Regions from separate parts of the Streptomyces sp. NPDC058257 genome, predicted to be linked through region 3. Evidence: riboswitches for the same ligand, from Rfam matches in the RefSeq annotation. Region 3 holds a riboswitch; each other region holds the start of a gene.

Region 1 (4,342 bases), on a different contig from region 3:
GCTCGCTGCCCGACACGATCGGCAAGGAGCTGCGCGAGGTCGTCGAGGAAGAGGTACCGGCCCGCGCCCTGATGGCCGCCTACCGCCTCCCGGAGGACGGCACGCGCGCGTGCGACGCGGCCGACCTGGCGCTCACGGTCCTGGGCAGCGGCGAGTCGTCGCGGCTCTACAACCGCCTCGTGCGCCGCGACCGCACCGCCGTGGCGGCAGGTTTCGGCCTGCTGCGCCTCGCCGGAGCCCCCTCGCTCGGCTGGCTCGACGTGAAGACGTCCGGCGACGTCGAGGTCCCCGTCATCGAGGCGGCCGTCGACGAGGAGCTCGCCCGCTTCGCGGAAGAGGGCCCCACCGACGAGGAGATGGAGCGCGCCCAGGCACAACTGGAGCGCGAGTGGCTGGACAGGCTCTCCACGGTGGCGGGACGCGCGGACGAACTGTGCCGGTACGCGGTCCTGTTCGGCGACCCGCAGCTCGCCCTGACAGCCGTCAAGCGCGTCCTCGACGTCACGGCGGAAGAGGTCAAGGCGGCCGCGGCGGCCCGCCTGCGCCCCGACAACCGCGCGGTGCTCGTGTACGAGCCCACCGAGGGCTCAGCGGCCCCCGAAGGCGCCGAAGCCACTGACGAGGACGAAGAGGAGGCGGCGAAGTGACCGAGGCCGCGACGATGCAGTTCCACCCCCAGCCCCAGGCGGGCACCGCACGGCCGTGGGCCTTCCCCGCGCCCGAGCGCGCCACCCTGGACAACGGCCTCACCGTGCTGCGCTGCCACCGCCCCGGCCAGCAGGTCGTCGCCGTGGAGATCCACCTCGAGGCGCCGCTCGACGCCGAGCCCGCGGGCCTGGACGGCGTCGCCACGATCATGGCGAGGGCCTTCAACGAAGGCACCGACAAGCACTCCGCCGAGGACTTCGCCGCGGAACTCGACCGCTGCGGCGCCTCCATGGACGCGCACGCCGACCACCCCGGCGTGCGTGTCTCCCTCGAAGTCCCGGTCTCGCGCCTCCCGAAGGCGCTCGGCCTGCTCGCCGACGCCCTGCGCGCCCCCGCCTTCGCGGACAGCGAGATCGAACGCCTCGTGCGCAACCGCCTGGACGAGATTCCGCACGAGGCCGCCAACCCGGGGCGCCGCGCCGCCAAGGAGCTCTCCCGGCAGCTGTTCCCGGCGACGTCGCGCATGTCGCGCCCCCGCCAGGGCACCGAGGAGACGGTCACCGCCATCGACTCGGCGGCGGTGCGTGCCTTCTACGAGAAGCATGTGCGTCCCGCCACTGCCACCGCGGTCGTCGTGGGCGACCTGACCGGCGTCGACCTGGACGCCGTCCTCGCCGACACCATCGGCGCCTGGACGGGCGGCACGGCCCAGCCGCGCCCGGTGCCCCCGGTGACCGCCGACGACACCGGGCGTGTCGTCATCGTGGACCGCCCCGGCGCCGTCCAGACGCAGCTGCTCATCGGCCGCGTGGGACCGGACCGGCACGACCGCGTCTGGCCCGCGCAGGTGCTCGGCACGTACTGCCTCGGCGGCACCCTCACCTCGCGCCTCGACCGCGTCCTGCGCGAGGAGAAGGGATACACCTACGGCGTACGGTCCTTCGCCCAGGTCCTGCGTTCCGCCCCGGACGGCACAGGTGCCGCGATGCTGGCCATCAGCGGCTCGGTGGACACCGAGTCCACGGGACCGGCCCTCGAAGACCTGTGGAAGGTGCTTCGCACCCTCGCCGCCGACGGTCTGACGGACGCCGAGCGCGATGTCGCCGTGCAGAACCTGGTGGGCGTCGCCCCGCTCAAGTACGAGATGGCGGCGTCCGTCGCCGCCACTCTCGCCGATCAGGTCGAGCAGCACCTTCCGGACGACTTCCAGGCGCAGTTGTACCGCCGGCTGGCCGCGACCGGCACCGTGGAGGCCACCGCCGCCGTGGTGAGCGCCTTCCCCGAGGACCGCCTGGTGACGGTGCTCGTCGGTGACGCCGCGCAGATCGAGGAGCCCGTCAGGGCGCTCGGCATCGGTGAAGTGAGTGTGGTCACGGGCTGAGTGACAGTCAGGACATATCGGGACCCCAGTGGCTGGAATTTGCTACTGGGGTCCTCATATGTCCGAATTAGTATGGAGGTTACGTGTCTGCCCTGTGGCGTGCGCTACAAAAACTCTGATCCGTTTGTCGTTTGAAAGACGCCCCGCTTAGCGTCGGTCCGGCTGTTCGTCATGCAGTACGCCGCACCCGCGGCACCGGACAGTCATCGCCGAGTCCCCGTACGGCGCGAGCCAGGGGAGCCGGGGACCCACATGTCCCCTTGGGGTGAATCGGGAACCTTGCCGTGAGGCGAGGGACTCGTAGGAGACCTTCCTGCTCCGAACCCGTCAGCTAACCCGGTAGGCGAGAAGGAAGGAAAGGATCAGCCGCTTCATGGCGTTCACCCGTGCCACCGGGAAGCACCGTCGCCCCAGCCGCCTCACGCGCACGACCGCGAACGTGGCGGGCGTCGCCGCCCTCACCACCACCGGTGTCATAGGAGGCCTGGCCGCTCCGGCCCTCGCCGCCGACGACGCCGCGGCTCTTGAGCACACCGGCCTCACCCAGGCGGTCTCCGTCGGCGACTCGCTCGCCGCCAGCGTCGACGCGCAGGCCGCCGCCCAGCAGCAGGCCGCCGACGACGCGGCAGCGGCCAAGAAGGCCGAAGAAGCCGCCAAGAAGAAGGCCGAGGAGGCCAAGCGCAAGGCCGAGGCCGAGGCGAAGGCCAAGGCCAAGAAGGAGCGCGAGGCCAAGGAGCGCGCCGCTCGCGAGGCCGAGCGCAAGCGCCTCAACAGCTACGTCTCCCCGATCACCGGCTCGTACGTCTCCACGGGCTACCAGACCGGCGGCGGCATGTGGTCCTCCGGCAGCCACACCGGCATCGACTTCCACGCCGCGTCCGGCACCTCGGTCCACGCGGTCGGTTCCGGCACCGTCGTCGAGGCCGGCTGGGGCGGTGCCTACGGCAACAACGTGGTCATCAAGATGAACGACGGCACGTACACCCAGTACGGCCACATGTCGTCCCTCGGTGTCACCGTCGGCCAGGCCGTCACCCCGGGCCAGCAGATCGGCCTCTCGGGCTCCACCGGCAACTCCAGCGGCCCGCACCTCCACTTCGAGGCCCGGACCGGCGCGGACTACGGCACGGACATCGACCCGATCGCGTACCTCCGCTCGCACGACGTCGGCGTCTGATCCACCGAACGCCGATCCACCGAACGCCGATCCAGCGAACGCTGATCCAGCGAACGCTGATCCACTGAAAGCCCCGGCTCGTCGAGAGCCGGGGCTTTCGCCGTACCGCCGTAGCCGTAGCCGTAGCCGTAGCCGTACTTGTACCCGTACCCGCGCCGATCGCCTTTGGCCAAAATATATCCATGAATTTCGGCCTGCCATCGGAAATTCGGCCGCTCTGCAATAGGGTCACTGAAAAGGCGTCGATCGACCGCGTTTCGCGGGGATTAAGGCGGAGGTCAGGTCATGCGCATTCCCGCGCACTCGGTATGCACGGCCATCCGGGACGACATCGTCTCCGGTGTCTACGAACGGGGTGGCCGACTCACCGAGGAACTGCTCGCACGCCGCTATGGAGTCTCCCGCGTCCCCGTGCGCGAGGCCCTGCGCACCCTGGAGGCCGAGGGGTTCGTCGTCACGCGCAGGCACGCGGGCGCGTGCGTCGCGGAGCCCACCGAGCAGGAGGCGGCCGACCTCCTGGAGATACGCATGCTCCTGGAGCCGCTGGGGGCGGCCCGCGCCGCTCAGCGCCGCACGGAGGCGCATCTGAAGGTCCTGCGCGGACTCGTCAGGCTCGGCCAGGAGCGTTCGAGGGGCGGTCGGAGCGACGACCTGCGCTCCCTGGGCGGCTGGTTCCACGAGACGCTCGCCCAGTCGTCCGGCAGCCCGGGTCTCACAGCGCTGCTCACCCAGCTCCGGCACAAGATCGCCTGGATGTACGTCGTCGAGACACCGGCCGCTCCCGCGGAGTCCTGGGCGGAGCACGCCGCGATCGTCGACGCGGTCGCCCGCGGGGACGCGGAACGGGCCAGGTCGCTCGCGGCGGCCCACGCGGAACGGGCGGCGGCCGCGCACCGGCCGCGCTTTCGCCCGCAAGGTCACCGGGCCGCGGGACGAGATCGTGTGAGGGATTCGCAACATGCCGTAAACACGGTGGGCCTCCGGCATTAACAGAGGCGCCGTATACAAAGAAGTGCTATTCGGCGGGGGACTATTTCGGCTGCCCGAATGTGGCACGTTCAGGGAATGCGGCTCTGATATTCGGCAGCTGGAAACAGAAGCACCGAAGGGCCCGCCCCTATTCAGCGCGGGCCCTT
Region 2 (4,342 bases), on a different contig from region 3:
AGGCCGCGGCGCGCGCGGTCGCCCAGTACGAGACGTACGCGACCTCCCTCGCGCTCCTGCGGCACCGGGGTCGGAGGGGCCGCGCGGGCGCCGACTTCGTCGTACGGGAGCGGGAGCTGCTGCACGCGCTGTGGGAGCGCCGCGAGGCGGCACGGCCCGCACTCGCCTACGCCGCGCGCGCGACGGCACCGGTGCTCGTACCGATGCCGCAGCCGTACGGGTACCCGCAGCACCCGCAGCCGTACGGGTACCCGCAGCCGTACCCGCAGTCATACGCGCGGCCGTACCAACCGCCCTACGGATATCCGTACGCCCAGCCCGCCATGCCCTACCCCGCGTACAACCCCTACCGCGGCTAGGCGGAAGCCACCGTGAGCGTCGCCACCTCGGCCTCCGTCAGTTCGAGCTCCCCCACCGCGAGCAGCGCGGGCAGCTGCTCGACCGTACGGGCCGACGCGATCGGCGCCGCCACCGTCGGCTGAGCCGCGAGCCATGCCAGGGCCACGGTCGCGACCTCGGCGCCGCGGGCCTGAGCGACCTCGTCGAGCGCGGCGAGCACCCGTCGGCCCCGCTCGGTCTCCAGGTACTTGCCGGCGCCCGCGGCCCGCGCGCTCTCGACCTGCGTGCCCGGACGGTACTTGCCGGTCAGGAAGCCGGAGGCGAGCGCGTAGTACGGGACGGCGGCCAGGCCGGAGCGCGATGCGACCTCCTGGAGCGAGCCCTCGTACGTGTCGCGCGAGACGAGGTTGTAGTGCGGCTGCAAGGCCGCGTAGCGCGCGAGGCCCTCGCGGTCGGAGAAGTCGAGGAACTCCTGGAGCCGCTCCGCGGTCACGTTGGAGGCGGCGATGGCGCGGACCTTGCCGGATGTCACCAGGTCGTCGAGCGCGCCGATGATCTCCTCCACGGAGACGGTCGGGTCGTCGTAGTGCGTGTAGTAGAGGTCGATGTAGTCCGTGCGCAGGCGGCGCAGCGACTCCTCGGCACCGGACTTGATGGTGTCCGCGGACAGACCCTTGAAATCGGGGTGGGCGCCGACCTTCGTGGCGAGCACGACATCGGAACGGTTGCCGCGTGCGGCGAGCCAGTCGCCGATGACGTGCTCGGACTCGCCGCCCTTGTTGCCGGTCACCCAGGCCGAGTAGACGTCGGAGGTGTCGATGAAGTTGCCGCCGGCGGCTGTGTAGGCGTCGAGCACGGAGAAGGACCGCGCCTCGTCGGCCGTCCAGCCGAAGACGTTGCCGCCCAGGGCGAGCGGGAAGACATCGAGGTCGGACGAGCCGAGTCTGCGGAGAGAAGTCATGAGGGAGACAACGCCCTTACAGAGCGTCGCATTCCGTACAGCGGCACGAGATCGGAGCGGAGCGGGCACGCCGAACCGGCAGCCCTGACGTCGGGGGGTTGTCGCCAGGACCGCCGGAGTTCGGAGGCTGCTTCAGAGTGACCGGATCAGAGCGGTGGATCAGAACGACCGGATCAGAGCGACTGGCCCTTGCCGCGCAGCCACGCCGCCGGGTCCACTCCGGTCGAGTCGCCGCCCGGGTGGACCTCCAGGTGGAGGTGGGCCCCCGTCACGTTGCCGGTCGCGCCGACGCGGCCGATGACCTCGCCGGTGGTGACCTTCTGGCCGACGCTGACGCTCATCGACGACTGGTGGCAGAACCACAGCTCGGTGCCGTCGTCGAGCTCCAGGACCGTGCGGTAGCCGTACGCCCCCGCCCAGCCGGCCTCCTTGATGGTGCCGGAGTGGATGGCCTTGATCGGCGTACCCGTCGGAGCCGCGAAGTCCAGGCCTGTGTGGTAGCCGGAGGACCACATGGAGCCGGGCTGACCGAAGGTGCCGGTGAGCGTGTACGAGCCGACGGGCAGTGTGTAGCTCTTCGCGAGCTTGGCCAGGCGCTCCGCCTCGGCCTTCTTCTTGGCCTCCGCCTCGGCCTTCTTCTTCGCGGCGGCCTTCTCGGCGGCGATCTTCTTCTCGGCCGCGGTCTGCTTGGCGGCGGCCTGTGCGGCCGCCTGCTTGACGGCGGCTTCCTCGGCCGCCTTCTGGACCGCGTCGTCCGCCTGGTCCTGCTGGTTCTCGGCCTGCTCCATGATGCGGGCCCGCAGCGCCTCGCCCGCGTCCGTGGAGCCCTGCTCGGTGTCGGCGGTGCTGAGACCGGCGGCGCTCAGCGGCGCGGCGGCCACCGCGACGCCGTTCTCCGCGGCGGCCGAGTCGGAGGAATCGGAACCGTCGGATATCAAAGACCCCACGCCCGGGAGCGACTTGGCCTCCGGCAGCGAGTCCGTGACGGCCGAGAGGTCCGGCATCTCTATGGAGACCGGGGGCTTGCCGCCCTGCGCGGTGGCGATGCCGCCCGCGCCGACAGCGGCGATGACGCCTACGCCGAGAACCGTGGAGCTGCGGGCGAGCCCGCCACCGCCCCGCTTGTGGACGCGGTGCCTGCCGCGAACCGGGCGGACGGACTCCTCGGTGGGATTCCATTCCTCCCAGGAATTGTCGTCGTACCCGCCGAAATCATCATCATTCGGTACATAAGTGCCTTGGGGGGCAGGGCGGTTGGACGCCACCGGGGCGCACTCCTTTCCTTCCTTCTCGCCTACCGGGTTAGCTGACGGGTTCGGAGCAGGAAGGTCTCCTACGAGCATCTGGCACGGATGCACAGATGACCGATTCACCCCAATTAGTGGTTCCCCGGCTCCCTTGCGGGATTAGGCGCGTGCGCGCGGAGCCGACTCGAGTGTCGGTTGGGACGACCGCGCTGCGTTATCGAACGTTAATAGACAGCGGGGTCGTATTCCAAGCTGTTCCAGTTGATCGTTAACGGATCTGGCCGGTACTTACCGGGACACTGGTGGCCGGAACGGGGCGAGTTGACCCCACTTCTTCACACACCGGAGCTTCACATCTCCTTGACGGTACGTCAGTTGTTATGCGGAGTGGTGCCCTTCAGTCACGGCGTGTGACATCGGGCCCTGTGGCATCGGTCCCTGTGCCGTCGGTCCCTGTGGCATCGGTTCTCGTGGCATCGGCTCTCGTGGCATCAGTTCCGGCGTCACCCGTCGCCAACGGCCGCCGCACCGCGAGCAGCGCCATGTCGTCGGTCGTCCCGCCCCCGGTGTGCCGCCGCACCTCCTCGGTCAGCGTGGCGAGGAGCGTGTCCGGGCCGTTGGGTCCCGGGAAGATCCGGCCGCCGAGCCGGGCGGCGGGATCGTAGAACTCGCCCCGGCTGTCACGCGCCTCGGAGAGCCCGTCGGTGTGGAGCAGGAGCATCGCCCCCGGCGGGAACTCCGTCTCGTCCGCGCGGTCCGGCCAGGCACCCAGTTCGCCCATCCCGAGCGGCAGCGCGGGCTCGGTCGCCGACAGGACGCACAGCCGCCCGTCGCCGCGCAGGAGCAGTGGCCCCGGGTGCCCGCGGTTGATGAGGCGTACGAGACCGTCGCTGTGCGGGATCTCCGCGAGGATGGCGGTGGTGAACCCCTCGAAGTCGTCGAGCCCGTCGCGCCGCGTGCCCTCACGCGCGAGCGCACGCTCAAGGCGCTGCGCCACCGCCTCCAGCGTGGTCTCCTGCTCGGCGGCCTCCCGGAACGCCCCGATGACGACGGCGACGGCCGCCACCGCGCCCATTCCCTTGCCCCGTACGTCGCCGACGATGACGCGTACGCCGTGCGGGGTGTCCTGAACGGCGTACAGATCACCCCCGATGAACGCGTCGGCCTCCGCGGCCTCGTACCGCGCCGCGACATCGAGCCCGCCGATCCGGGGATCCGGCTGCGGCAGTACGGCGCGCTGGGCGGCCTCGGCGATGGAACGGGCGGAGGCGAGCTGTTCGTCGCCGCGGCGCACGACGCGGTTGATGAGGACGGCGAGCACGGCGACGGTCACCACGGTGAACACCTCGGTGACGGCATCGACTTCGGAGCCGGTGTCGGCCTTGAAGTGCAGGCCGAGCACGGCGACGGAGGCACAGAGGCCGATGACGGTGGTGCTGAGCAGCGAGTAGAAGGGAGCGGCGATGAGCGGGGCGGCGGTGAAGAGGGGCGCGGCGGTGAATTCGGGCGGGGTCGAGATGTCGTAGACGACCCCTACGACGATGAGCAGCAGGGGAAGCGCCCGTACGAACGCCCGCTCGCGCCGGACAGTGGGGCTCTTGCCTGAAGCCCCGCGCGGCCGATTGCCGGGACCTCGACCGCCTGGACCTCGGCTGCCGGGACCTCGACCGCCGGGACCCTGGCTGCCGGGACCTCGGCCCGCGGACTCGCCGCCCGCACGCTTCCCTCCGCTCGTGCCCGCACTCGCGCCCACTCCCGACCCCATGCCCGCCACCCCCTCCCCTCGGCCGCCGCT
Region 3 (4,342 bases):
AGGACGAACAGGGCCTGGCCGCCTTCGCCGAGCTCGAACTCACCGTGGGCCTCGCCGTCCTTGGCCGACAGGGGCACATCGCTGCGCAGCACCAGCGTCAGTGACCCGGAGATGAACTTGACCTCGCCCTCGCCGGTCAGCATCCGGTGGCGGGCCCGTCCGTAGTCCAGGCGCGGAGCGATCCGGGTGCGCATGCGCATGGCACCGCGCACGGCCACCACGCGCCGCACCAGCCGCTGGCGGTGCCGCTCGTCGTGGGGGCGCAGAACCGGCATGAAGTCCTGCACCTCCACCATGCCCTCCTCGGTGAGGAAACGCGTGACGAGGATCGCGCTGTCAGGAACGTAGAACTGCTGACGGGACGCGGTTGCACACAGCGGCGTCAGCTCCCAGACCCCGCCACTCTCCGCGTCCAGGATCGCCCCGAAGATGCTGGGGGAATCGAACCTCGGCGCGCAGAACCAGTCGATGCGCCCGTCGGTCCCCACCAGTGCCGCACCGCGCAGGTCCCCGATCAGGCCGTGCTCGGCGATGGGCAGATATGCGCGGCCTGCTGCGTCCTGGTCGTCCATGCCTGTGCCTTCCGCCCGCATCGAAACCGGCGACCACACTACAGCTCCGTACTCCCCGGACCCCGGACTCCGCCGGGCGCGTCACGATCTTCGGCCCGAGCCTCGAAGAATACTCAGAGAAGAGGTGCGGGCCGCTCCTGCCGGGTCGGATCCCGGGATTTCCCTCCCCCGGGCGGGAGTTGCGGAAATTGCCTCCAGGGCGCCCTCTCGGCTCGCCTGGCTGTCAGCCGAAAGGAATTCTCAGTTCCGGGGTGAATTCACGATGCACGGCACTCGAAAGAGAATTGATATGCCGTCACATCCAGAGGGGCGGACCGGACCGAACAGCCGGCCTCGCCCTGCGGGGAGGGGGAAGTGAAATGACGGAAAGCCACCGAGGGTTGATCCTACGGGCGTCGACAGCACCGGCTCCGCCGACACCGTACCTCCGCACGGATACAGGAACAGAGAAGCCCCTGTCCCCGAGAGATCGCAGCGGCCCGGGGACGGAGATGGAGTTAGCCGTTGGCGCGGAACATCGGCCGGTTCCACCCCTTCCGAAGCCTCTGACCCCTCCGAAGCCGCTGAGCCGACGGGTCAGGACCATTCGGCGCAGTGACCACTCTCTGCCGCGGCCCCGCCGACTCCGGGCCGGGTACACCTGCCGAGTGCGGGGCAAGGCAGCGGCGGATTCCGGCCGGAGCCCTATGGCGTCGCCGTCAGGGGGCACACACAGCAGGACCTGGCCCAAGAGCACCGTTTCCCGCCAGGTTCTGCTGGTTGTGGTTGCGGACCCGAGGGAGTGCCTGTTTCGCGAAAGCGAGGGCGGTGAACCGCCACCACAAGCCCCCTGTCGGCACCCGTGCCGCCGTGGCAGGTCTGCCGAGTACGGGCCGGGCATAGCCGTGTGAGCATCGATGCAATCACGCAACGATTTGACCGTTTTAATACGCAATACATCTTCCCTTATGTCCGGCTTTCTCAGTGAATCAGCCCTTCACGCCGCCAGAGTCACGCGGGGGCTATTGTCCGTTTTGCGCGCCATTGATGCCGAATGAAGCCGTCTGGTGCACCATGGGGCCGCATTCCCTTCAGTGAATTGGGTCACGCTTCCCGCCACGGCACCGCTGGGAACAACTGCGAACCGCTGGGCGCACTTCCGTTGCGCACTAAGAAATTTGGGGTTTTTGATCAATGAGTGCGAACTGTTCTGTTCGCCGGGAGACGGACCCTCGTGCATTGCCTATGCGAATTCGTGTCTTGTTCCTTCCGGCATTCCTCGCCTAACGTCACCGTCAATCCGGATGGAACGCCGAATCCTGCCGCTGTCCGGAAACCCATCCCACTCACTTACGCACGGCAGGAGCGGGGGACCCAGGTAAGCCGCCGATCCGGATTCCGGAACGGCTCCGGGGTGAAGTCGCATTCACAGTGCGGCCGGACATCTCCCGTCCGAACCCGACAGCTCACCTCGCAGGCGACGGAGAGGAAATCGTCATGCCTGCAAAGGGAAAGCACCGCCGCCCCAAGTCCAGCCCGCTCACCCGGAACATCGCCGTCGCAGGCACGGGCGGCGCCGTGCTCGTCCTCCCGGTGCTCGGCGCCACCACCGCAGCCGCGGCGCCGGCCGGCACCCCCGCCAAGCCCGCCGCGGCCTCCACGACGTACGTGGTCGCCGCCGGTGACTCCCTCGCCAAGATCGCCCGCGAGCACTCCCTGAGCGGCGGCTGGAAGAAGCTGTACGCGGACAACCGCAGCACTCTCGGCGACAGCCCCAAGATGATCCACCCCGGTCTCAAGCTCACCCTCGGCGAGAATGCCCCCGCTCAGCGGGCAGACCGCTCCGAGCGCCCGGACACCCTCACCGCCGAGCCCGCCGCGGCCCCGGCGAAGAAGACGTACACCGACGACCTCGACGGCTGGATCAGGGAGTCGCTCGACGTACTGGCCCAGCACGGCATCCCCGGCACCTACGAGGGCATCCACCGCAACATCATGCGCGAGTCCTCCGGCAACCCTCAGATCACCAACGACTGGGACTCCAACGCCGCCGCCGGAACACCTTCCAAGGGGCTCCTGCAGGTCATCGACCCCACATTCGCCGCGTACCACGTGCCCGGCACCTCCACGGACAGCTTCGACCCCGTCGCCAACATCACCGCCGCCTGCAACTACGCGGCCGACCGCTACGGCTCGATCGACAACGTGAACGGCCCCTACTAGACCGTCCCGGACGGCCCCTCCTAGACCGCCCCGGCGGCTGTCACAGCCCCGCCTCCAGAAGCCTCAGGTCCCGCAGGCACTTGGCCGAGTCGACGATCGTCGTCGCAGCGGGGTGGGGCGGGATGAGGCGGGGCGGGGCGCGGCTGCCAGCCGAATTCCTCGCGGGCCCGGTCGTTGTGGATGACCGGTCGCGGGAGAGCCTTGCCGGGAGCCTCCCGTTCGGGAGCCCGCGCGGCGAGCTAGCCGAGCCGGTCGCGCAGGACGTCGGCAAGCTCGACGAAGCTCAGCCTCGGACCGTCGGCGACGGCCAGGAACCGCCGCCCCGCCGCTCGCTCGCCGGCGCCGGTCAGGGCGGCTCCTCCTCATCAGCGAGGTCAGCCTGATCAACAGGTCAGCACGCGTCTCGCGTAGCGCTCCTCTCGCGTAGGGCACGGGGCGGAGTCGCGCGGGACGCGGTTACGGGACACTGCTGGCCCCGCTCCCCGATCACCGGGAGGGTCCGCGCTGCCGGAGCGGACGACGGAATGTGTCGTGGTCGGCCCCGCGGTCGGCGAGAAAACGGCCGGTATCCGCTGCGGCCCAGTGGTGCGGCCCGGTGGCACGATCGCGTCCCAGCACCGGCCTGCCCGGCCGGGCGCCGGCCCGATCCCTCAGCGGGCCACTGCGCAACTCCTGGACGTACTTCGCGGGTTGGAGCAGGCTGTCTCCGCCCTCTGCCACCGCGATCTGGCTTCCTTGTCCGCCGCCCGCCCGCACCGCGCCGCTTGTCGCCCCTATCTGAGGAGCTCTCGCATGGACCAGCCGCAGATCCTTGTCCTGGACGCCGCAGGCAGCGACCGACACGCCGAGGACGCCGAGCTGCGCTCACGCGGCCCGGCTGCCCGCGTCGACGTCCTGGGCGTCGAGGCATGGGCGGTGACCGACCCGGCCCTGCTCAAACAGCTCCTCACCGACCCGCGGGTCTCCAAAGACCCCCGGCGGCACTGGCCGATGTTCCCCGACCAGATCCTCGGCACCTGGCCGCTGGCACTGTGGGTGGCCGTCGACAACATGTTCACCGCCTTCGGCGGCGACCACCGGCGGCTGCGGCGCCTGGTCAGCCCGGCCTTCACCTCGCGCCGTATCGCCGCCCTGCAGCCGCGTATCGAGGAGATGACCGACACGCTGCTCGATGAACTCGCCGCCCTTCCCGCCGGACAACCCACCGACCTGCGCGAGCGGTTCGCCTATCCGCTCCCGATCCGGGTCATCAGCGAACTCATGGGGCTCCCCGACCACTCCCGGCCCGGCTTCCGCCGTACTGTCGACGGTGTCTTCGACACCACGCTCAGCCCCGATGAGGCCGCCGCGAACACCCAGGAGGCGTACGCGATCCTGGCCGATCTGGTCGCGGCCAAGCGCGCCGCGCCCGGCCAGGACATGACCTCCGTACTCATAGCCACCCGGGACGATGACGGCTCCGCGCTGAGTGAGCAAGAACTGCTCGACACGCTCCTTCTGGTGATCAGCGCGGGCTACGAGACCACCGTCAACCTGCTGGACCAGGCCGTCGTCGCGCTGCTCAGCCA

The links. Region 3 has a riboswitch for cyclic di-AMP ahead of ACFVXC_RS22410 (transglycosylase SLT domain-containing protein). Riboswitches for the same ligand answer to the same signal wherever they lie in the genome.
Region 1: linked by a shared signal. The riboswitch ahead of ACFVXC_RS33100 (M23 family metallopeptidase) and the one ahead of ACFVXC_RS22410 (transglycosylase SLT domain-containing protein) in region 3 are both predicted to bind cyclic di-AMP.
Region 2: linked by a shared signal. The riboswitch ahead of ACFVXC_RS37575 (M23 family metallopeptidase) and the one ahead of ACFVXC_RS22410 (transglycosylase SLT domain-containing protein) in region 3 are both predicted to bind cyclic di-AMP.

The regions. Positions count from the first base shown of each region.
Region 1 covers NZ_JBHVXJ010000019.1:46,851-51,192, reverse strand. The annotation lists gene ACFVXC_RS33110 (M16 family metallopeptidase) at 1-647, shown strand, start outside; gene ACFVXC_RS33105 (M16 family metallopeptidase) at 644-2,029, shown strand; cyclic di-AMP (ydaO/yuaA leader) riboswitch at 2,227-2,390, shown strand; gene ACFVXC_RS33100 (M23 family metallopeptidase) at 2,403-3,206, shown strand; gene ACFVXC_RS33095 (GntR family transcriptional regulator) at 3,492-4,196, shown strand.
Region 2 covers NZ_JBHVXJ010000025.1:100,508-104,849, reverse strand. The annotation lists gene ACFVXC_RS37585 (PrsW family intramembrane metalloprotease) at 1-359, shown strand, start outside; gene ACFVXC_RS37580 (aldo/keto reductase) at 356-1,300, opposite strand; gene ACFVXC_RS37575 (M23 family metallopeptidase) at 1,474-2,565, opposite strand; cyclic di-AMP (ydaO/yuaA leader) riboswitch at 2,577-2,723, opposite strand; gene ACFVXC_RS37570 (PP2C family protein-serine/threonine phosphatase) at 2,945-4,312, opposite strand.
Region 3 covers NZ_JBHVXJ010000009.1:120,044-124,385, reverse strand. The annotation lists gene ACFVXC_RS22415 (glycoside hydrolase family 15 protein) at 1-572, opposite strand, end outside; cyclic di-AMP (ydaO/yuaA leader) riboswitch at 1,852-2,044, shown strand; gene ACFVXC_RS22410 (transglycosylase SLT domain-containing protein) at 2,049-2,774, shown strand; gene ACFVXC_RS22405 (cytochrome P450) at 3,567-4,342, shown strand, end outside.